DNA from 2 places in the Planococcus beijingensis genome. Region 2 is predicted to be linked to the other one. Evidence: riboswitches for the same ligand, from Rfam matches in the RefSeq annotation. Region 2 holds a riboswitch; the other holds the start of a gene.
The links. A riboswitch is a leader RNA that binds a small molecule or an ion and turns the genes downstream of it on or off. The one in region 2 is predicted to bind preQ1.
Positions count from the first base shown of each region.

Region 1 (11,878 bases), on a different contig from region 2:
CTATGATGGAAAAGACATTTAATTTTATTGATAATCACACAACGGCTATCCAGAAAGAGCAGGATAACGCTTATTTGGAAAGTTTGTTGACGACTACTGAAAATTGGCTGGATGGCATCATCAAGCCCGAAGAGGGAGCCGGCAAGGAAGATATCCGCAAAGCGCTTCAGCTGGCTGTACTAAAAGGCATGAAAGAGCATATCCAGCCGCATCATCAAATGACGCCGGACGCACTTGGGTTATTGGTCGGCTATCTGGTGGAATTATTCGTTAAAAAAGAACAGGCCGTTATTTTGGATCCGGCTGTCGGCACCGGCAATCTGCTGCTGACTGTAATGAATTACTTGGACGGCCGAATGGCAGGAGCGGGTGTAGAACTGGATGACCTGTTGATTCGACTGGCTTCCAATGCCGGCAACCTGGTTGAACAGCCCATCACTTTCTATTTGCAGGATGCGCTGCAGCCTTTATTGATCGACCCGGTGGACGTAGTGGTTTCAGATCTGCCAGTGGGCTATTATCCCGACGAGGAAACGGCAGCAACTTATGAGTTGAAGGCGGATGAAGGCATGTCCTATGCTCACCACCTCTTTATCGAACAATCATTGAAGCATACGGCTGAAGGTGGGTATTTATTCTTTATCGTGCCGAAAGCTTTGTTTGAGTCAGCACAGGCAAGCCAATTGCATAGTTTCCTGAAAAAACATGCCCATATCCAGGCTGTCATGGAATTGCCGGAAACCCTGTTCAAGAACTCGGCCCACGCTAAAGGGATTTTGGTTTTGCAGAAAAAGCAAGAAGGCGTCAAAGCACCGAAGGAAGTGCTGTTGGCACGCGTTCCGAATATGTCCAAACCGGAATCCATGTCTAAATTCTTCTCACAGGTTGCAAGTTGGTTTAAAGAAAACAAAGAATAGAGAAGCGTGTTTATGCTATACTTAAGCTATAAAACATCCATATGCACTATTTTGATGAAAAGAGGGATGCGCAATGACTGAGTCAAACGAAGCGCCGAAAAAAGTTAGTTTGCAGGAAGCTGTAAAACGCCAATTGGAAGCTAAGAAAAACCAGGAGTCAGGCAAACAGTCTGGCGGCAACGCTTCACTTTCAACTAAGAAAATGAAGAGCCAGCAATCAAAGAAAGTCAGCAATAACCGCCGTAAAATGGGTACGTAATGAACGGCAAATGACGAAAGGCAAGGGAGTTTATCCTTTGCCTTTTTTCTATGGGGAAAATTCTATATTAAATTCTTGATATAGAATGTGTATACTATGGTTAATTGAATATTCGGATATAAGGAGGAAATCGATATGCATGCCAATCTGCAACCTGCCTTTGACTCCAGGACTTTTCAGGCGGACTGTGCCAATTGTTTTGGGCTATGCTGCGTGGCACTGGCCTTTACCGTTTCAGCCGACTTTCCGGTCGACAAGGAAAGGGGCATTGCCTGCAAAAACCTGCAGGATGATTTTCGCTGTGCCATCCATCGGAACTTAAAGCTTTCCGGCTACAGCGGCTGCACAACATTCGATTGTCTTGGAGCTGGACAAAAAGTATCGCAGCAGACATTCGGGGGCATTAGTTGGAAAGACGATCCGAAATCAGCTTCCCAAATGTTTCAAGTACTGCCGATTATGCAGCAGCTCCAGGAAATGCTGCTGTACCTCACCGAGGGAATCGAGCGCTGCACTGATAGGCAGCTACAGGAAACACTGCAAATCAGCAGACGAGAAATCGATAAATTGAGCCAAGCATCTGCTGAACAGCTATTGGCTGAAAATCTGCCGAAAATGCGCCGATCCATTAACGAATTGCTTGTGCAAGTCAGTGAACAGGTCCGTCTTGAATCGGGACGTTTAGGCAAAAAACAACAGAAGAAAAAAGGCCCGGATTACCAGGGAGCAAACTTGATGGGGGAGAAACTTAGAGGACGCGATATAAGAGGTGCGAATTTTAGAGGTGCCTACTTGATTGGTGCTGATTTGAGTGATGCCGATTTAAGGAATTCGGATTTTATCGGTGCGGACCTGCGGGATTGCAACTTAAGCGGAGTCGATCTAACAGGCGCTATTTTTCTGACGCAAATGCAAGTAAATTCGGCAAAGGGAGATGCAGACACTTGCTTGCCGCCTCTCTTGTCAAAGCCTGCTCATTGGGAGATTGCCGGGCGAACTCTGTGGTGACGTGATGGCTTAAAAGAGGAGGGATAGGATGCCTGCAGGATTGTGGCTGCGGTTCCAGGCTTTTGCTGCTGATTATTTATTGATTTTTGGCTACTTGCTGTTGGTGATGGTTGTTTCGATGTTTTTGATTCCCTCCCTTCAGGAATTATTTCAAGCTTCTCCAGGAAAGGCTCAGCTGACCGGTTTCTTATTGGTCACTTTACCGGTTTCGCTTTACTTTGTTGTAACGGATTCGCGTCTGGGGGGGCAATCGTTGGGCAAACGCAAAATCCATATTCAAGTGGTTGATGAAAACCACCAAGCGATTTCCGTTTCCCGTGCTGTCTTGCGGACTGCATTAAAATTTTTGCCTTGGGAATTGTCCCATTTCATGGCGTACCGTATGATTTATTTAGGAGATGGAGCAGTTCAGTTAATGGATTACGTTATGGGCGGCTTGGTCTACGCATTGATTTTTTTGTATATTCTCATGGTTATATTCACGAAAAACAAACAGTCACTTTATGATTGGATTGCAAAAACCCATGTAGTGAAATCAAATTTTCCCTAAAAAGTATTGACTTGAGGAAGAGAACTGGTAGAATCTATTTCAATATACTTTTAAAAAATCAACTATTGATAAATAAAGCGATCGATGATTTAGTAGGTAATTTGTGTGCAGCAACAAGAGACTGGATGGCAGGTGTGAATTCAGGCAGCAAATTGGATGAAATACACCATCAGTTGGGATCGTTTCGAAAAGAAGTGGATGTTTTGAACTGTCAAAGCATCAAATTGGGTGGTAACGCGGAGAAAACCTTCGTCCCTTTATGGGGATGAGTGGTTTTCTCTTTTTTTATAGAGAAAAGGAGTGTTCAATATGTACCAGATCAAACCGGTTATTACACCGAAATTTGCAGAAGCATTTGCACTGATAGTTATTATTTTTCTGTTGATCAGCGTCAGCATCATCCGCTTTGAATCGGTTCCGCATATTCCGATTCTGTTGTCGATTCTCTTGCTGTTTGGCTATGGCTTATTAAAGAAAGTGTCGTACCGGACGCTGGAAAAAGGCTTGGTCGAAGGGGCCGGAGCTGGAATGAGTGCCGTATTCCTGTTTTTCTTTATCGGCATACTTATCAGCAGCTGGATGATCAGCGGAACCATTCCGACACTGATTTTCACGGGATTCACGTTAATTTCCATGACGTTGTTCTACGCCATTGTCTTTATTGTGACTTCATTGATCGGTTTGTCCATCGGCAGTTCCTTGACGACCGTTGCGACAATCGGGGTTGCTTTTATCGGTATGGCGACAGCAATGGATTTGTCATTGGCGATTACAGCAGGGGCGATTGTGTCAGGTGCCTTTTTTGGAGATAAAATGTCACCGCTATCTGATACGACGAACCTGGCTTCCACAATTGTTGGAGTGGACCTGTTTGAACATATCCGCAATATGGGCTGGACAACTATTCCGGCATTTGGCATTACATTAATTTTGTTTGCGTTGCTTTCTCCTGAAACAGCTGGCGCAAGTGTGCAAGACGTAACCCTCTTTAAAGAAGGGCTTAAAACCACCGGGATGATTCACTGGTATACGATTATCCCATTGGCTGTACTGATCATTTCGACACTCATGAAAATACCCGCATTAATGACGCTGGCTTTGAGCTCGATATCCGCTATCTTCATTTCTTTTCTCCATCAGAGTTCGACGGCATCCGAGATTTTTTCAGTACTGTTCAGTGGGTACGTATCCACAACAGGGATTGAAGAAATTGATGCATTGCTGTCCCGCGGCGGAATGGAAAGTATGATGTTCACTGTGGCATTGGTGCTGCTCGCACTCAGCATGGGTGGCTTGTTGTTTACATTGGGCATTGTCCAATGTTTGCTGGCAACTATAGAGAGCTTGCTGAAAAAGGTTTCATCTGTCATTGCTGCTTCTGCTTTAACGGCAATCGGCATCAATGTGCTGATTGGCGAACAATACTTGTCGATATTGTTAACTGGGCAAGCATTTAAAGAACCTTATGACAAAGTAGGGCTGGCGGGGAAAAACCTTAGCCGAGTGATGGAAGATGCAGGGACCGTGGTCAATCCACTCGTTCCCTGGAGCGTCTGCGGAATCTTTATTACAGGGGTCATCGGTGTTTCGACGCTTGATTATCTTCCTTTCGCCTTCTTTTGCCTCTTGTCTCCATTATTGACTGTACTGTTTGGTTTTACAGGAAAAACGTTGACTTACAAGCAAGATAAATAAAATGGAAAAGCAGGAACAGGTGATGCTTAGGCTCATCTGTTTTTATTTCAGTAGAGGGAATTTCGAAAGGGAGTCGAATAGTACTCGTAACAGACTATTTTGCCGCCATGCCTCGGAAAAACAGTCGAAGGAGTGGATAAAATGTATCAATCAATTTTATTAGCCGTAGACGGTTCGGAGAATTCCATGCGGGCTGGCAAACAAGCCGCACAACTGGCATCTCTGATAAAAGGTGTGGAAGTGACGGTGTTATATGTTTCGGATTTCAACGAAGACAGCAACGAAGAAGTGCATGATGGTGGTTCGATTGAGTTTGAACTGTCGCGTAAGAAAAAAATTCAGCCTGTCAGAGAATCATTGGAGCGTGAAAATATCTATTATAAAACGGAAATCATGCATGGCCGGCCGGCACCAGTCATCATCGAGCTGGCTAATGACGGCAATTTTGATTTGGTGGTCATCGGCAGCAGAGGGTTGAATCCGATTTCTGAAATGGTTTTAGGGAGCGTCAGCCATAAAGTCTTAAATCATGTGCATTGTCCAGTTCTCGTCGTGAAATAAGGCAGACCGGTCAGCATTCGATTCTGGTATACTGGAGAAAATGATCGGTCTGCCAGTTGCTTGAGATACTGCAAGACCAGCTGGAGGAAAAATCAATGGAAAATTTACCGAATTGTCCCGAATGCAACTCTGAGTATACGTATGAAGATGGCCGCTTGCTGGTATGTCCGGAATGCGCTCATGAGTGGAGCCTTGTAGCTGAGGCTGAAAACGCGGAAGCAGAACAGCTTGTTAAAGATGCCAATGGCACGCTTCTGAAAGATGGAGACGCAGTTACTGTCATCAAAGATTTGAAAGTCAAAGGCAGTTCTTCTACTTTGAAGATTGGCACTAAAGTAAAGAGTATCCGTTTGGTAGAAGGCGACCATAACATCGATTGCAAAATTGATGGTTTTGGCGCAATGAAGCTGAAATCGGAATTCGTCAAAAAAGTGTAACGTGAAAAGACCCCGTGCAAACTTAGCGAAAAGTTTACACGGGGTCTTTCGATTATAAAGAAACTAACAGATATTCTACTCGGCCAACTGTCATACGCCGCGTTTATTGCCCCAAACCAAAGTGTGCAATTGAGGCAATACCTTCACGTCGTTCATAACGGAAGAGCGTACATGATAGTCGATCAATTGCTCGTACCGCTGCAGCAAATCGGCGACCAGCTGCGTGTCATCCGTTGTCGCTGTGTCTTCATTGCCGGTCTGAAGAAAGAACGGAACAGCTGGATAACGCTGATGAAGATTTTCTGCATAGGCAAAATCATCCTGGTCGAATACAACGACTTTCAAACTGACATTGGCGTTTTGCAGTTTGTCGATAAAGAAATCCAATTTGGCAAAATCCGTCGACATGCCTGAGCTGGGTGGTTTAGGTGATAATGTGATGTCATCGATTGCTGCCAGCCAGTCTTGCCAAATAGAGGCCTGTGTCTCAACAGCAACTTTCCAGCCCTGCTGGTGGCAAAGATCGACCAATTCAGCTATGCCCTTGTGGAGTGCAGGATTGCCTCCGGAAATGGTGACGTGTGAAAATGCCTTGCCGCCTATGCGGATCAATTCTTCAATAATTTCTCCAGGCTGCTTGGAAGTGCTGGTGCCTGTGCCATCCCAAGTGAATTTTGAATCACACCAAGAGCAGGAATAGTCGCATCCAGCGGTGCGCACGAACATGGTTTTTTGCCCCATGACCATGCCTTCTCCCTGTATAGTCGGACCAAAGATTTCCATGACGGGAATTCTCATGACAGGTCCTCCTTACGCGGCCGGTAGACCACATAGCTTGTTGGAGTTTCACGGACAATGACCTGCAGGCAATCGGGCTGGTTGCTTTTCGTTTTCAGCACATGCTGAATGGACTGCCAAACCTGCTGGGCAAGCAATTCAGTAGTGGGAAATTTAGTTGCAAATTCAGGATGATCATTCAAGACACTGTGGTCGTATTTTTTATGAATCAATTCTTTCAGTAATTTAAAGTCAATCAGAAAACCGGTAGCGTCAAGCTCATTGCCGGCAATGGTAATGTTCAGGTGGTAAGTATGGCCGTGCATCATCCGGCATTTTCCGGCATCTTCGCTGGGAATAAAATGTGCTGCAGAGAAATGCAGGTCTTTATTGAGTTCGAATTGAAAGTTATGCGTAGCTGTCGGATAAAATTGCTGCATCATACGATTGTACCTGCCGATTTTTTCGTTTGATAACGGGCGAGCCCTTCGTTGCGCAATTGACAGGCAGGGCAATCTCCGCAGCCGGTGCTCGGAATGCCGTTATAGCAGGTCAGTGTTTTCTCCTGGACAAACTCAAATGCATCAAGTGTATCGGAGAGCTCCCAGACTTCGGACTTATCCAGCCACATCAACGGCGTGTGGATAATGAATTGCTTATCCATGGCCAAATTCAATGTGACATTCAACGAACGGATAAAAGTATCGCGGCAATCGGGATAGCCGCTGAAATCCGTTTGGCTGACACCGGTGATCAAATGCCGTGAACCGATTGCATCTGCATAAACCGCTGCAAACGACAGGAATAAGTGGTTTCTGCCTGGCACAAAAGTGGAAGGCAGTTGCCCTTCTTCATCGGTGACTTCAATATCATCACGCGTCAATGCATTCGCGGATAATTGATTGATCAAAGTCATATCCAATACTTTGAAAGAGACGCCGAGTTCTTCTGCGATTTTTCGTGCACATTCAATTTCAGCTGAATGGCGCTGGCCATAATCGAATGTGACCGTGGCCACTTCCTTAAAATTCTTGATGGCCCAAAACAGACAAGTGGTGCTGTCCTGGCCGCCGCTGAAAACAACGACTGCTTTTTCATTTTTCATCTGTAACACTCCTTAGTTTTTTAGAGAGGGAGTTTGCGAACCTCTTTGAACGAACAGTTTTAATGATACCATATTGTGCACTAAAGGAAACAATTGACAGAAAGCTTGCGTAGTTACCAGAGAAATGTGTATCAGAAAACCGGCCAATGAAGAGACCTGTAATTTTTCAATACGCAATGCGTCTAATCTGCAATGGGAGGTGTAGAGATGAAGCGAATCGCTTTACTGGTGTTACTAGCAGCAACAGTTATTGGTTGCAACCGGGAATCGTTTGAAGAAAGGGATATCATTGAAGATATACAAGGCGAAATCACGAACGGGGAGCGACTGTATGCGTTTTATGAAAACACGGTAAATGGAAAAGAAGATGCCGTAAGAATAATCAGCTATACGACAGAAGGCGATCCCATTTATCAAGACCTGCATTTTGACGGCAATAAGATCGAGTCTGTAGAAGATTACAGAGAAGATCAGTTCGGCTCTAAAGAGATCGTGACAAGGATGTGTAATGAAATTACGATCATCTCTTCTGAAACTGAAGCGGTCTATGTGTTGGCAGGATGTGATCCTGAAACAGGAATGAATAGTGTCCTCCACGAAAAGTGATAAAGGTTTTATGCTTTAAACATTTCTAATTTTCTTTTGTGAATAATATTTCTGTATAAGGGTATATTTGATAATAACGGAAGGAGAGATGTGAGATGAAAGCAATCGTCATTGATAGTTACGGCGGCAAAGAGCAATTGAAGGAACAGCAAGTGGAAAAACCGGCAATTATGGACAATCAGGTTCTGGTGGAGATCCATGCTACTTCCATCAACCCGATTGACTGGAAATTGCGTGAAGGATATTTGAAAGAAATGCTGCCTTGGGAGTTTCCAATTATTTTAGGTTGGGATGCAGCAGGCATCATTGCTGAAGTTGGCAAAGACGTGAAGCACTTTAAAGTGGGTGACCGTGTTTTCGCAAGACCTGCAACTACGCGTCAAGGCACCTATGCAGAATATGTGCCTGTGGATGAAGACTTGCTTGCGCATATGCCGGAAAGTATGACATTCGAAGAGGGGGCCGCAATTCCCTTGACGGGATTGACAGCTTACCAATGTCTTGTGGACTTTGCAGAAGTGAAAAAAGGCGACAAAGTGCTGATCCATGCAGGAGCCGGCGGTGTCGGCAGTATGGCCATTCAAATTGCCAACAGCATCGGCGCTTATGTGGCAACAACGGCCAGCGATAAGAACGATGAATTGGTTAAATCTTTGGGAGCCAATCGGGTCATCAACTACCGTGAAGAAGATTTCAGCGAGCTGCTGGAAGATTTCGATGCAGTATTGGATACGATGGGCGGCGAGGTTCTCGATAAAAGCTTTAAGATCCTGAAAAAAGGTGGGAAATTGATTTCCATTGCTGGACAGCCTTCTGCTGAAAAGGCGGAGCAACACGAAGTGAAAGCCAGTGACTTTTGGCTGGAACCGAGTGGAGAACAATTAAAAAAGCTAGCAAATCTTTATGTATCTGGCGAATTGAAGCCTACAATCGGTGAAGTATTTGCATTTACTGAACGAGGTTTGCAAGATGCACATGAGTTAAGTGAATCCCATCATGCCAGAGGAAAAATAATCATCAAAATAAAATCTTAATAAAACGAAAAAGCCTCTCACAAAATTTTGTGAAAGGCTTTTTTCGTCTGTTATTTTAGAAGTTTTCAGGTTTACCTGATTTGTCTTCTGAATAATATTCATCGGGAGCATCATTTTGGGCCTCTTCTGTACGGACGACCAGAACATCGCATTTTGCAGAACGGACAATGTGTTCAGATACGCTTCCGATTAAGAAACGTTCAACTGCATTTAATCCGGTAGCACCACAGACGATAAGGTCTGCTTCCACTTTTTGAGCCAACTCTCTTGAAATCATTGTTTTTGGAGAACCATAATCAACTACAATATTCACTTTTTGAACCCCGCCTGCTAAAGCTTCTTTCTTATAATCTTCCAGCAGGTCTTCGGCGAATTTTTGGGCGCGGTCGGCAATGGAGCGGTCATATGCTTCAATTGCTGCAAATGAGCGGGTGTCGATTACATTTACCAAATTTAATGTGGCATTGTTCCGCTCAGCTATGCCGACCGATTTTTTGAATGCCCATTCCGCTTCTTTTGAACCGTCTACTGCTACAAGAATCTGACTATACTTTAATGTCATCCTACATTCCTCCTTTGTCTCTACTTATACCATTCGCTATAACTGCAAGAGTTCCTTCTAAATTGAAGTTAATTTTACTGAATATTTGTCAAATTAGAGACGGTGATGAGTCCTTCTGGAAACAGCATCAGAAAGGAGGGCAGCTGATATGACAGCGGAAACAAGTGAAGTCTGATAGAATAAAGTAGATATCAGAATAAACAATCTATTTTATCGGTTTAAACTACTTAAAATGATGGAGGGTTTCGAAATGCGAATTGGTGTACCGAAAGAAGTAAAAAACAATGAAAACAGAATAGCTATGACACCGGCCGGCGTAGTCAATCTTGAAGTTCATGGACATGATGTATTTATTCAGTCGGGCGCTGGTCTGGGTTCCGGTTTTACCGATGAAGATTACAGTGCAGCTGGTGCGAAAATTGTTGAAACAGCGGACGAAGCCTGGGCACAGGAAATGGTCATGAAAGTAAAAGAACCCGTCCAGGAAGAGTACCGTTATTTCCGGGAAGGACTGATTCTGTTCACCTACCTGCATTTAGCGCCTGAAAAAGAGTTGACTCAGGCATTGCTGGAAGCAAAAGTGACAGGTATTGCGTACGAAACGGTGCAGTTGCCCAACAATTCCTTGCCGTTGCTGACACCAATGAGTGAAGTGGCAGGCCGGATGTCCACGCAGATCGGAGCTCAGTTCCTCGAGAAGATACACGGCGGTGCAGGGATTCTTCTAGGCGGTATTCCCGGCGTGGGCCGAGGAAATGTCGCCATAATCGGTGCAGGTGTAGCGGGAACCAACGCTGCAAAAGTGGCCGTTGGAATGGGGGCGAATGTGACGATCCTGGATTTGAATCCCGATCGCTTGCGTCAATTGGATGACCAGTTCGGTCAGGATGTACAGACCTTGATGTCCAATCCGCTGAATATCGCAGAATCCGTGAAAAAAGCGGATTTGGTTATTGGAGCTGTTTTGATTCCGGGGGCGAAAGCACCTAAATTGGTGACAGAAGACATGATCAAATCCATGAATCCGGGTTCCGTGGTGGTTGATATCGCGATTGACCAAGGCGGAATTTTTGAAACCAGTGATCGCATCACGACCCACGATGAACCGACCTATGTGAAACATGGAGTCGTTCATTATGCAGTCGCGAATATGCCCGGTGCTGTTCCCAGAACTTCAACAATTGGTTTGACGAACGTTACAGTACCCTACGCCGTGCAGATCGCGAATAAAGGATTTGCAAAAGCAATCTCCGAAAACGAAGCTTTGAAAAAAGGAGTAAATACATTGGCGGGCCATGTCACCTACCAGGCAGTCGCTACTGATCAGGGACTGGAATATAAGTCAGTCGACGATGTATTAGGACAATAAAAAAGGGCATCGGAGAAATCCGATGCCCTTTTTATAATTAATTTGTAATGATCTGAAGTTCTTTCGGGTATTTCGTTAATACTTCATAGCCGTCTTCTGTGACCGCCACATCATCTTCAATGCGAACGCCGACTGTGCCCGGAACGTAAATGCCGGGTTCCAAGGTAAAGACCATCCCTTTTTCCATCTTCATCGGGTTCGCCCCGTGGATAGAAGGGAATTCATGCACCGAAATGCCGAGGCCATGTCCCAGGCGGTGCGTGAAATAATCACCATACCCAGCATCCGTAATGACCTTGCGTGAAATCTGGTCGAGTTCAGCTGCGGTAACACCTGGCTTGACGGCTTCGAGTGCGGCCGTTTCAGCTTTTAAGACAATCTCATATACTTTTTTCTGCTCTTCGCCTGGTTCACCAAGTGCCAATGTGCGGGTGATGTCCGAACAATAGCCTTTATGGACAACGCCAAGGTCGAATAAAACCAAATCACCATTCTGCAGTTTCCGGTCACCGGTTTTGCCGTGAGGCGACGCGGCCTTATCTCCAGCCAATACGGTCGTATCGAAAGACATATGGGTTACGCCGCGTTTTTTCAAAGCCAATTCAATTTCAGTCATCACTTCAACTTCGGTGATGCCTTCTTTAATTGTTTTGGCCGCAACTTCGATGGCATAATCAGCCAATGCTGCCGCTTCACGCAAAATCTGAAGTTCTGCATTGTCTTTGATGACCCGCATAGCATTCAGCTGATCATCCATTTGGACAATTTGGAGCGAGCCGAATAATGAAAGAATGGCATCGTAACGGTCAACCGTCATATGCGCTTTTTCGATTGCCAATGCCTTCACTTCAACTCCACGCGATTGGACGGTGTTGAACAGGATTTCCATAGAGTTCTGTGTATCTTCGTGCCCGATGATTTCGCCCGTCCATCCTGCATTTTTTGCGTCGGGCATTTCCATTTTCGGACAGATCAGAAACGGCTCAGCTTCAGCGAAG
Region 1 is NZ_JADHDZ010000008.1:13,350-25,227, reverse strand. It holds gene IRE19_RS16170 (class I SAM-dependent methyltransferase) at 1-917, shown strand, start outside; gene IRE19_RS16165 (hypothetical protein) at 991-1,176, shown strand; gene IRE19_RS16160 (pentapeptide repeat-containing protein) at 1,312-2,184, shown strand; gene IRE19_RS16155 (RDD family protein) at 2,213-2,734, shown strand; gene nhaC (Na+/H+ antiporter NhaC) at 3,044-4,429, shown strand; gene IRE19_RS16145 (universal stress protein) at 4,571-4,990, shown strand; gene IRE19_RS16140 (zinc ribbon domain-containing protein YjdM) at 5,086-5,427, shown strand; gene queE (7-carboxy-7-deazaguanine synthase QueE) at 5,518-6,225, opposite strand; gene queD (6-carboxytetrahydropterin synthase QueD) at 6,222-6,647, opposite strand; gene queC (7-cyano-7-deazaguanine synthase QueC) at 6,644-7,309, opposite strand; PreQ1 riboswitch class I at 7,316-7,359, opposite strand; gene IRE19_RS16120 (DUF4362 domain-containing protein) at 7,517-7,915, shown strand; gene IRE19_RS16115 (NADP-dependent oxidoreductase) at 8,011-8,949, shown strand; gene IRE19_RS16110 (universal stress protein) at 9,005-9,511, opposite strand; gene ald (alanine dehydrogenase) at 9,762-10,880, shown strand; gene IRE19_RS16100 (M24 family metallopeptidase) at 10,918-11,878, opposite strand, start outside.
Region 1: linked by a shared signal. The riboswitch ahead of queC (7-cyano-7-deazaguanine synthase QueC) and the one ahead of queF (preQ(1) synthase) in region 2 are both predicted to bind preQ1.

Region 2 (11,878 bases):
GATTGCCATTACTGAAAGAAATGGCGTCATCGTTGCTTCGACCAACAGTGCCTCTTTTGGAATGAAAAAATTCAAAGGGTTTATCGATAAAGCCTTTAAAGACCTTGGAAAGAAATACAGCATCGTTGAGGAATTCACTTTGCCAAGTGATTTCCGTGTGCAAAAGGAATTCAAAGAAGGCGATTACCTGAAAGTGCTTTTTGTGAAGTTGGGCTAAGAAAGCCAGAATGGGATTTGTGTTTGTGACGAAAATTTGCGGTTGATGCGAAACGCTTCTCCATTTCTTCCCTTAATCCCTGTACAGTCATCTGCTGCAATTCTATAATAAAAGCAGATTGTGAGGGATAGTGAATGTTTAAGAATGCGTTAGGGACATTTCGTTTCATGGGCGTGCTGGAAGGCAGCTCTCTATTGATTCTGCTTTTCATTGCCATGCCGTTAAAATACTTTTTTGAGTTTCCGGAAGCCGTCAGTGTCATCGGACCGATCCATGGAGCTTTGTTCAGCATCTACATCTTGATGACTGTCTATATGACCTTCATCTACAGATGGCCTTTCCGTTTCTCGGTTGGTGCCGTCGCTTCAGCGTTTTTGCCGTTCGGCAATTTCATTTTAGACAAAAGGCTTGAAAATTGGCAGCAGTTGAAAACAGCGACTGTGTAATTGCTGATGTAACTCGGGCACCAAACACCTGCAGGTTTTTCCTGCAGGTGTTTTTATTTGGGGTTATCGAAAGACGTTCAACTCCTCTATAATGAAACTATTGAAATTTACAGATTTGCATTGGAGGTCACATCATGGCGAAAGCGATAAGTTCTTCTTCTTTAGCCGGAAATCCTGTTTATCCGGTGATGTTTGCGATTGGCGGCTGCCATTTGCTGAATGATTCTTTACAAGCCGTGATTCCTGCCATGTTCCCGATACTTGAAGCGGACCTTGGCTTGACGTTTACGCAATTGGGTTTGATTGCGTTTGTGCTCAATATGGTTGCCTCTGTCCTCCAGCCGGTTGTGGGATTCATCAGTGACAAGAAACCAATGCCCTACGCGCTGCCGCTCGGCATGACGAGTTCATTTTTCGGAATTGCGGGTTTGGCGTTTGCGCCGGAATATTGGATGATTCTTGTTTCGGTCATTTTCCTGGGGTTGGGTTCTGCTGTTTTCCATCCGGAAGGTTCACGTGTTTCCTATATGGCAGCTGGCTCCAAACGCGGCTTGTCGCAGTCAATTTATCAGGTTGGAGGGAACTCTGGCCAGGCACTGGCTCCATTGATCAGCGCATTCATCCTGGTTCCACTCGGTCAGATAGGAGCAGCTTTGTTCCTCTTTGTTGCAGCGCTCGGCATTTTTATCCTATCGAAAATCTCCATTTGGTATAAACAGCAGCTGGAGAAGGAAAAACTGCAGAAAGTGAAGAAAGTATTATTGTCTTCATTGCCTGAGATGACCAAAAAACAAGTGGGTGTTGCATTGGCGCTTTTGATGATCATTATTTTCGCCCGTTCATTCTATGTCACCAATATGACGAGCTTTTACATATTCCATTTGATCGAATCTTACGGGCTGACAATCCAGCAGGGCCAACTGTATGTCTTCCTGTTCCTTGGCGTCGGGGCAGCGGGCACCTTTTTCGGAGGTCCGATGGCGGACAGAATCGGCCGGAAGAATGTCATTCTTCTTTCCATTCTGGTGCCGATTCCGCTGGCCGCTTTCCTGCCGTATGTTCCGCTATACGCTGTACTGGTTTTCCTGGCATTGATCGGTTTTTTCATTATGCTGAGTTTTTCCGTTACGGTTGTCTACGCGCAAGAGCTTGTGCCGAGCAAAATTGGCACGATGGCTGGTTTAACGGTTGGTTTGGCCTTCGGGATGGGCGCAATCGGCGCAGTGGTCATTGGGATTTTAATGGATGCCATCGGCGTCTACGAAACCATGATCGTCGTTTCGTTCCTGCCGATTATTGGAATAGTTGGCCTATGGCTGCCGCGTGACCGGAAGATAGTTGCGGCATCATAAAAGAGAAATTTACTAAAGGAGAATGTTGTATGACGATAAACTTGCCGGAAGTGCCAACAGCAATAAGAACGGAGCGTTTGCTTTTGCGGATGCCGATGCCTGGAGATGGAAAAGTTGTGAATGCAGCAATCCAGGCCTCACTTGATGACTTAAAGCCATGGCTTGGGTTTGCGCAGGCGGAACCTTCTCCGGAGGACACGGAAATCAATCAGCTGGAGGCGCACTTGAACTTTATAAAAAAGGAAGTTTTGCGTTACCTGGTTTTTGATAAAGAAACAGGAAGCTTTATCGGCTCTACTGGCTTCCATGCCATTGAATGGGATGTGCCAAAAATGGAGATCGGCTATTGGCTGGATTCGAGAGCTACTGGAAAAGGCTATATGGCAGAAGCGGTTTCTGCGTTGACTGAATTGGCTTTCTCAACTTTTAAATGCAAGCGCCTTGAAATTCAATGTGACGCAGAAAACCGGAAAAGCCGAGCGATCCCAGAAAAACTGGGCTTTGTTCTGGAAGGTGTTTTGCACAACGATGAACGATCAGTAGACGGCAAAAGGTTAACGGATACATGCATTTACGCTAAATTCACTTAACCCAAAACGAATAGGGGCTTTAAAGATGAAGAAGAAAGACAAAAATCAAGACGCCGGTCTGAAACCATTCATTTCGTTGCTGTTGTCACTGAAGATTCCAAAGCTTGCGCTGACAATCGGGTTGCTTGCGAGTTTGATCACCACACTTGTGGGCCTTGTAGTGCCGCTGTTGACAAAAAACCTGGTTGATGGCTTTTCCTTTGAATCTTTGAGTGTGCCGCTGATTATCGGAATCGCTGCGGCATTTATTGTGCAGGCTGTCATCAACGGGGTTTCGATTTACTTGCTGAGCATGGTCGGACAACGTGTGGTAGCCGGATTGAGGGAACGGATGTGGGCACAATTGATCCGTTTGCGTGTCAGCTATTTCGATCAGCACTCGAGCGGCGAAACGGTAAGCCGTGTGGTGAATGATACAGGGATCGTCCGAAATTTAATCACAGACCACTTCCCGTCCTTCATCACAGGAATTATTTCAATTATCGGGGCAGTGATTATTTTAATCATTCTAGATTGGAAAATGACCTTGGTCATGATGCTGTCGGTACCGCTGACGATTGCTGTGATGATTCCCCTAGGCCGCCAAATGGCCAAGATTTCACGTAACCTGCAGGATGAAACCGCTCAGTTTACAGGTCATGTCCAGCAGACTTTAGGAGAAATCCGTTTAATGAAATCTTCAACAGCTGAAGAGATTGAAGAAACCAAAGGGGTACAAGGCATTCAAAAGTTATTTGCTCTTGGTATGAAAGAAGCGAAAATCTATGCGTTGATTGCGCCTTTGATGTACCTGGTGGTTATGGTAGTCATTGTATCGATTATCGGCTATGGCGGGATCCGTGTGGCCAATGGCGAAATGTCGACGGGATCGTTGGTGGCGTTTCTATTGTATCTCTTTCAGATTATTGTTCCGATGGCAACCTTTGCCCGGTTTTTTACGGAGCTTCAAAAAGCCAAAGGCGCTACTGAACGAATCATTGGAATTTTAGAGTTGCCTTTGGAAGAACAGCAACAGAAGCCCGCGCTGGATATTGCCGGAAAAACGCTACAGGTGGAAGGAATAAGTTTTGCCTATGAAAAAGGGGAACAGGTTCTAGAAGATGTATCGTTTGAAGCGCAGCCAGGGGAAATGATTGCCTTTGCGGGGCCAAGCGGCGGCGGAAAAACCACTGTGTTTGGTTTGGTCGAGCGATTTTACGAACCTTCATCCGGACGTATTTCTATTGGGAATATCCCCATCAATGAAATATCAATCGCTTCCTGGCGAGATCAGATCGGCTATGTATCCCAGGAAAGTGCCATGATGGGCGGCACGATCCGGCAAAACCTCACCTATGGCCTGCCGGATTCAGAAACGATTCCAGCCGAAGAACTTTGGCGGGTGGCTCGCATGGCTTATGCGGAAGATTTTATTCGCAGCTTTGCCGACGGATTGGATACGGAAGTCGGAGAACGCGGCGTCAAGCTATCGGGCGGACAACGCCAACGGATTGCCATCGCACGAGCGTTTCTGCGTGATCCGAAAATCCTCATGATGGATGAAGCAACAGCCAGCCTGGACAGCCAATCAGAAGGGATTGTGCAGCAGGCATTAAGCCGATTGATGGAAGGGCGGACGACGCTGGTGATTGCCCACCGGCTGTCGACGATTGTCGATGCTGATAAAATTGTTTTTATTGAAAAAGGGCATGTGACAGGAATCGGAACACACCGGGAACTGACCGCTTCACACACACTTTACCGCGAATTTGCTGAACAGCAATTAACTTGACTGAACCACTTGACCTTGACGCAACGTCAAGGTGTATGGTGGGTTTATCAGGAGGTGGAGAAATGGAATATACCGTGCAAAAACTGGGGAACTTGGCCGGTATCAGCACAAGAACCTTGCGTTATTACGATGAAATCGGGCTCTTGAAGCCAGCAAGAAAAAGTTCGTCGGGGTACCGGATCTATGGCCAGCCGGAAGTGGATAAGCTGCAGCAAATCCTTTTCTACCGCGAACTTGGGCTGGAGCTGGAACAGATAAAGAACATTGTCAATGATCCCGGTTTCAACGGTTCCCGAGCTTTGGAAGAGCACCGTGAAAAACTTCTCGCCAAACGCATGCAATTGGACCTCTTGATCATCAATGTGGAAAAAACCATTTCCGCAAAAGGAGGAGAAAGCATCATGGCTGATAATGAGAAATTTGAAGGGTTTAAACAAAAGCTGGTGGATGACAACGAACAGCAATACGGCGACGAAATTCGCGCCAAATATGGCGACGATGTGGTCGATCAATCCAATGCCAAAATGCTGAACATGAGCGAAGAAAAGTACCAGGAATTCAAAGGCTTGGAACAGCAGGTGCTGGACCGTTTGGCAGAGGCAGTCAAAACAGGCGATCCGTCGAGCGAGCTGGCGCAGCAAACGGCTGAATTGCATCGTCAATGGCTTGGGTTTACGTGGCCATCCTACAGCAAAGAAGCGCATATGGGGCTTGCGGAGATGTATGTGGCAGACGGACGGTTTGCAGCATACTATGACAAAGTACAGCCGGGAGCCGCACAGTTCCTTAGGGATGCAATTGCTGCCTACACGGCGCAGAATCAGTGAACATCAAAACACAGCCAATCCGACGGAATCGGGTTGGCTGTGTTTTTTCGTCTTGATTTAATGAACGTGCACAAAGTTGCTTTAGCATGCACAAGTTCTATCGAGCGTGCATTAATCCAATGAAGCGTGCGCATATTTTCTCAACCGTGCATAAACCTGTAATAAGCTAGACGGCCGACTCCGCTTTTCTTGATGTCCAGCTTCGTCGGCCAGCTCCTCGGGACATAAGCCAACCCAGCTGTGTGGCAAAAGAACGCCACTTCGCTGGTCTGTCTTATGCCCGTCAGAGCTACATGGGCGCTTCCGCTTTTCTGGTTTACAAACTATTAACAAACCTTTACACCCCTGTTATAGCTAATCCTTATCAGCTTGGTATACTGAAACCAATTAAAGCTGCTACCGACGATTCGGTTTAAACGAAAAGGAGAGGTTTGCATGCAAGGGTCGAAAAAGAAAGCGCCGATTGTGAAAGTCATGTCATTTAACATTGCTCATGGATTAGGGATGGATGGAATAGTAGATCTGGAGAAGACCGCTGAAGTCATTGAGGATTCCTGTGCTACAATCATCGCTTTACAGGAGGTTGACCGTTATTTTTCCGACCGCAGTTCGTTTGTGGACCAAGTAGATTGGTTGAGCCAGAGATTGAATATGCATGCAGCCTATGGCGCCAACATGAATTTTGCTGCTGAAGATTCAGAGCGCCCGAATCGCCAGTACGGCAATGTGATTTTAAGTAAGTATCCGATCAAGTACGTCGAGAACCATCTGCTGACACAGGTCTATTGTCCGTTCGGCAATAACGAACAGCGGGGAATTTTAGAGACCGTCATTGAAGTAGATGGCATTTACTTAAGTGTCTTCAATACGCATTTGGCGTTGAAGGACAATGAATTGGCTGTCAGTATCGATGAAATTCTGGCGATTACCGGGAAAAGCCGTTTCCCGCGCGTACTCGCTGGAGATTTCAACGCACCATCTTCAAATGTTCACATGCAAAAGCTGAACAAACAGTTTAGAGATGCTTTTCTGAAAATGAAGAGAGGGGATGCTTATACATATCCTGCTCCTTACGTGGACAAAGAGACAACAGAAGTTTTTTGGCCAGCAACGCGAATCGATTATATTTTTTCGGACAATGATGTAGAAGTCGTCCAAGTAGCAGCTATTGAAACAGCGGTTTCTGATCATTTGCCGATTGTCGCAGATATGGTTCTGGCAGATGTGAAAGTGGGCGTCAAAGGTCGTAGCCAGAAAGAACGTACCAAAGTCTAAGCGATCGCCATTATAAATATAGACATGTAAAAAACGGAAGCTCTAGTGGAGAGCTTCCGTTTTTTGGTGGTTATAAATTTGTTTGCCGGACTGAAGTTCACGTCTGCAGAATTTGACCAATAAATAAACCAGCGGCGTATCGGCAGCAGCGACTAGCCATTTAAACACGTATTGCGTAGCAATCATCCCGAGCAATGCGCTGGTCGGCATGGTTCCGTAAAATGCAATGGTGATGAAAATAGTCGTATCCACCAATTGGCTGGTCATCGTTGAGGCGTTATTGCGTATCCATAGTTTAGACTCGCCATGACGCTGTTTCAATTTATGGAAAATGGTGACGTCCAGGTTCTGGCTGATGAAATAAGAGACCAGGCTTGCCAAAGTGACACGGAAACCTGCAGAAAAAATGGTTTCAAACGAAGCCTGGTCTGCAAAAAATGGAGCAGAAGGCAAATGGATGGCAAAGAAAATAAATGCCAATGCGCAAAGCTGCGTGACGAAACCGGCGGTGACTGTCTGCCGTGCTGCTTCTTTGCCATATACTTCTGCAATAGTATCAGTGATTGGAAACGTGAAGACATAGACGATGACGGCGGCCGGCAATACAGCCCATTCACCGATGCTGAACAATTTGACTGCTAAAATATTCGACAAGATCAATAAGCCAACAAAGGCGCCGTTCAAATAAAGCAACATGTTCGGTGCCTCCTACCGGTTGGTGATCGTTTCAGGATTCATGTCATGATTCATCATCCGGTACGATGCCATTTCTTCGTATTTTGTTCCTGGCTTTCCGTAGTTGGTGTAGGGATCGATGGACAATCCGCCACGCGGCGTGAATTTTCCCCATACTTCGATATAGCGGGGGGCCATCAATTTGATCAAATCATTCATGATGATGTTGACGACATCCTCGTGGAAATCCCCATGATTCCGGAAGCTAAATAGGTAAAGTTTCAATGATTTGCTTTCCACCAATGTTTTATCAGGGATGAAGCTCAAGTAAATGGTGGCGAAATCAGGCTGTCCCGTTTGGGGGCAAAGCGACGTGAATTCGGGACAATTAAACTTCACAAAATAATCGCGGGTATGCAGATTATCGATCGGTTCGAGAATATCCGGATCGTACTCAAATTTGTACTTGGTTTGTTGATTGCCGAGCAATGATAGATGCCCAAGTGTGTCTTCGTTTCTTCCTGCCATGAAAACGGCCTCCTTTTAGATGGCCGGCTTGAAAGAGGGCTATAAAAAACGGACAAAAGAAAAAGCCAAATCGCATGTGGATTTGGCTGAGTTTCGACAATCCATAGTTTTTTATAGAGGGTGAAATGCTATGAACCTCTCCCGTCGCCGGGTTATTTACTTTTACTAACCTATCGTATAAGACTTGCTATTCGTTGTCAAACGGCTGTTTTTGGTAAAATAGCAGCAAGACGACGGAGGCGAATGTAAGATGGGACACGATCATAGCCATAACCATTTTGAAACAGCCAGGAGCGGCAACAAAAAAGCATTGATTCTGGCGCTCGGCATCACAGCCGGCATCATGCTGCTGGAATTTTTCGGTGGCCTTTTGACCAATAGCCTGGCGTTGATTGCCGACAGTGGACATATGCTTTCGGACACTGTTTCGCTGGCGCTCAGCTTGTCCGCTATCTGGTTTTCCGGAAAAGCGGCTTCTGCTAAAAAAACCTATGGGTATTACCGCTTTGAAATCATTACCGCCTTTATCAATGGCGCAACTCTATTTATCATCGCCGGATTGATCATCTATGAAGCCATTGGACGTTTTGTTGAGCCACCTGAAGTAGAGGGCGGCTGGATGCTGATCATTGCTGCCATCGGCCTTCTGGCAAATCTATTGAGTGCGTGGGTGCTGAACCGCAACGCAGATGTCCATGGCAACTTGAACATGAAAAGTGCTTATATGCACGTTATTGGAGACGCATTGGGCTCAATCGGTGCGATAGTGGCTGGAATATTGATTCTTCTGTTTGACTGGACGGTGGCGGATCCCATCATTTCGGTAGTTGTTGCTTTACTGATTTTGCGGAGTGCTTGGGGCATCATCCGGAACAGCCTCCATATTTTGATGGAAGGAACGCCCCACACCATCGATGCCCAAGAAGTGAAGGCATTGCTTATTGAAATTGAAGGGGTTTTGGATGTCCATGATCTTCACGTTTGGACGATTACGTCGGGCATGGATTTATTTACTTGCCATATCGATGTAGCGAAAGATACTGATGAGCAGCAGGTCCTTCAGAAGGCATTGAAGCTGGTCCATGATCATTGTGGAATCGAACATGCAACTATTCAAATTGAAAAGGCGGAGTCAATGCATCATTCATTGAAAGTTTGAATCTTGTCGGCTGGCTGATCTGAATAGCGGGTATTTGTAGTGATAGAAAATGTGATTTTCTCGGCAATTTGCCTCATCTCACAGTGAGGCTCTTAGATGTTCATGGTACACTAGAGCTAAAATAGTAGGCAGAAAGGAGCGGTAAGGATGGCAGCAGGTTATGGCAATGAATTGCAGGCGCAAGCTTTGCAATGGATACAAACACAGCTTGGATACACTGCAGAAATTACGGGCGTCAAGCCGCTGACAGGCGGAACTTCTTCCATGTTGTTTGAACTGGCTGTCGAAGAAAACGGCGTTTCGTTTTCGTATGTATTGCGGCTTTTCCATAAAATAGATTGGTTGGAGAAAGAACCTGATTTAGCAAAACACGAAGCGGAAAGCCTTCAATTCGCTGAACAAGCTGGCCATCCGGTCCCTCATTTAATTGCTTACGATGAAACTGGCGAAGAAAGCGGATTGCCGGCAGTCTTGATGACGAAAATGTCGGGGGCTGTCATATTGCAGCCGTCCAACGATGAAAAATGGCTGGATGGCTTGGCAGCTGCTTTAGCTAAACTCCATCAAACCAAGGCAGAGGGATTTCCTTATGAATATTTTTCCTATAACAACGCATTTTTATTGGAAAAGCCAACCTGGTCCAAGAGACAGAACGATTGGATGCGCGTTTTTTATATTGTGGCAGGAAGCCGCCCTGAAGCTCAGGAATGTTTTATTCATAGGGATTTTCATCCCGCTAATGTACTGTGGGAAAACAAAGAAATCAGCGCTATCGTAGACTGGGTAAATGCTTGCCGGGGGCCCGCGGGAATCGATGTTGGCCATTGCCGTGTCAACTTGGCGCAGCTTTACGGAATTTCAGTCGCCAATGATTTTTTGGCAGCTTACCAGCGCCATGCCGGGAATGCATTTACTTATGATCCGTATTGGGACCTTGTTTCGCTGACAGACATATTGGACGGTTCCCCCGTCGTATATCCTGGCTGGAGAGCCTTTGGCATGAAAGGCTTATCAGATGAATTGGTCCGCCACCGGCTGGATGATTATTTGATGAGTCTGCTCGACCGTTTCGATGATTATTGAGCTGCGGATTGGCAGCGACCAGTTTGCTTCCAGGTTTGATTTCTCCGATAAAGGCAATATATAGGATAAGTGAGTTTTTTGAGGAGGAAATCGGATGAAGGATGAACAACTGAAGCAATTAAAAAAACAATTGGAAGAACAAGTGGCATCGCTGGAAGAGCGCGTGGAACAAGATGAAGAGTTTGAGACAACGGAACTTTCGAATTATGACAATCATCCTGCAGATAACGCAACCGACCTGTATGACCAGGAACGTGGAATGGCGTTGACGCAGTTTAAAGAAGAAGAGCTGGAAGAAGCGAAAACGGCTTTGGCAGCAATTGAAGACGGCACGTATGGCAAGTGTTCGGTATGCGGCAAAGAAATACCATTTGAGCGGCTTGAAGCATTGCCGACCGCATTGACCTGCATCGATCATGCAGATCAGGAGGTCGATTTGGAAAGCCGTCCGCCGGAAGAAGATGTGCTGCAAGCTTCTACAGGACAGCCGGTCAAGAAAGAAGACGATGGCATCCGTGATTACCAGGACAGCTTTGAAGATGTAGAAGACTTTGGCTCCTCTGACACCCCGCAGGATCAGCCTGATGAAGATCCGCAGGATTTCTTTAAAGACGACAAATAAAATAACGAAAATTTGCCCCCTGTCTTTATTGTCAGGGGGTTTATTTCCCGGGAAATGAGCGATGAGGAGAATGGATATGGACAAATTAACTGAGCAATTCTATGAATTGGAATCCAGCCACCTGGAGCCGGAAGTAAGGGTTTCGACAGACAAGCTCGGCGAAATACTGGACGATGAATTTTATGAATTTGGCAGTTCAGGCGGATTAATAAAACGGTCGCACTACAACGAAGATCATCCCTTAAATCCGGATCCGATGAAAATAAAATCTTTTACCGTACATGAGCTGGGTCCGGCTGCTGTTTTGACTACGTATCAAATCCATAATCAAAAGACGGGAAAGTTGACCAATCGCAGTTCGGTTTGGAAAAAAAGAGAAAGTGGCTGGAAATTATTTTTCCATCAAGGAACGGTTTCGACAAACGAAGTGTTTCAATAAAGGAAAAAGAGGATATTTAGATAACAGAACTATTTTTGGTGGAGGAGGAAACAGATATGGAACACGCCATTGTGTTATTTGATGGAGATTGTAACTTTTGCGATTCAAGCGTTCAGTTTATTATAAATCATGACCCTGCCGGCTATTATCAATTTGCTTCATTGCAAAGTGAAATTGGAAAGGAACTTTCCAAGAAATACAAAGTGCCGGATGATGTGGATAGCGTAGTCTTGATAAAAGACGGACAGGCTTACGTAAAATCCGAGGGTGCTTTAATGATTTCCAATCATTTGACCGGGCTTTGGAAATTGGCCTATTACCTGAAGCCATTCCCGCGCGCAATCCGTGACGGGGCTTATGATATAGTAGCCAAAAACCGTTACAAGGTATTTGGCAAGTTGGACAGCTGCATGTTGCCGCCGCCTCATATCCGCAAGCGATTTTTAGATAAATAAGAAAAGCGGAAGCGCCCGTGTAGCTCTGCCGGGCATAAGACAGACCAGCGAAGTGGCATGTTTTCAGCCGCACAGCTGGGTTGGCTTATGACCCAAAGAGCTGGGCGCTGGAGTCTGGACAATGAAAAGCGGAAGCGCCCGTGTAGCTCTGCCGGGCACAATACAGACCAGCGAAATGGCATGTTTTCAGCCGCGCAGCACGAAAAGTGGAAGTGCCTATCCAGCTTTGACAGGTGTAAGACGCTCTGGCGAAGCAGCATGTTTTCAGCTGCATAGCCAGAGTGGTTTACATCCCGAAGAGCTAGGCACTGCAACTGGACACGGGTTGGCTTATGACCCAAAGAGCTGGGCGCTGGAGTCTGGACAATAAGAAAAGCACAAGCGCCCTTAAAGTTTTGAAGAGCATATATAAACAGACCCCGAAGCGAAGTAACTCCGC
Region 2 is NZ_JADHDZ010000004.1:323,766-335,643, reverse strand. It holds gene IRE19_RS12665 (class I SAM-dependent rRNA methyltransferase) at 1-217, shown strand, start outside; gene IRE19_RS12660 (DUF3817 domain-containing protein) at 352-663, shown strand; gene IRE19_RS12655 (MFS transporter) at 798-2,015, shown strand; gene IRE19_RS12650 (GNAT family N-acetyltransferase) at 2,045-2,605, shown strand; gene IRE19_RS12645 (ABC transporter ATP-binding protein) at 2,631-4,376, shown strand; gene IRE19_RS12640 (MerR family transcriptional regulator) at 4,439-5,203, shown strand; gene IRE19_RS12635 (endonuclease/exonuclease/phosphatase family protein) at 5,639-6,478, shown strand; gene IRE19_RS12630 (queuosine precursor transporter) at 6,521-7,174, opposite strand; gene queF (preQ(1) synthase) at 7,187-7,681, opposite strand; PreQ1 riboswitch class I at 7,779-7,826, opposite strand; gene IRE19_RS12620 (cation diffusion facilitator family transporter) at 7,932-8,840, shown strand; gene IRE19_RS12615 (phosphotransferase family protein) at 8,988-9,923, shown strand; gene IRE19_RS12610 (TraR/DksA C4-type zinc finger protein) at 10,018-10,545, shown strand; gene IRE19_RS12605 (nuclear transport factor 2 family protein) at 10,622-10,984, shown strand; gene IRE19_RS12600 (thiol-disulfide oxidoreductase DCC family protein) at 11,041-11,439, shown strand.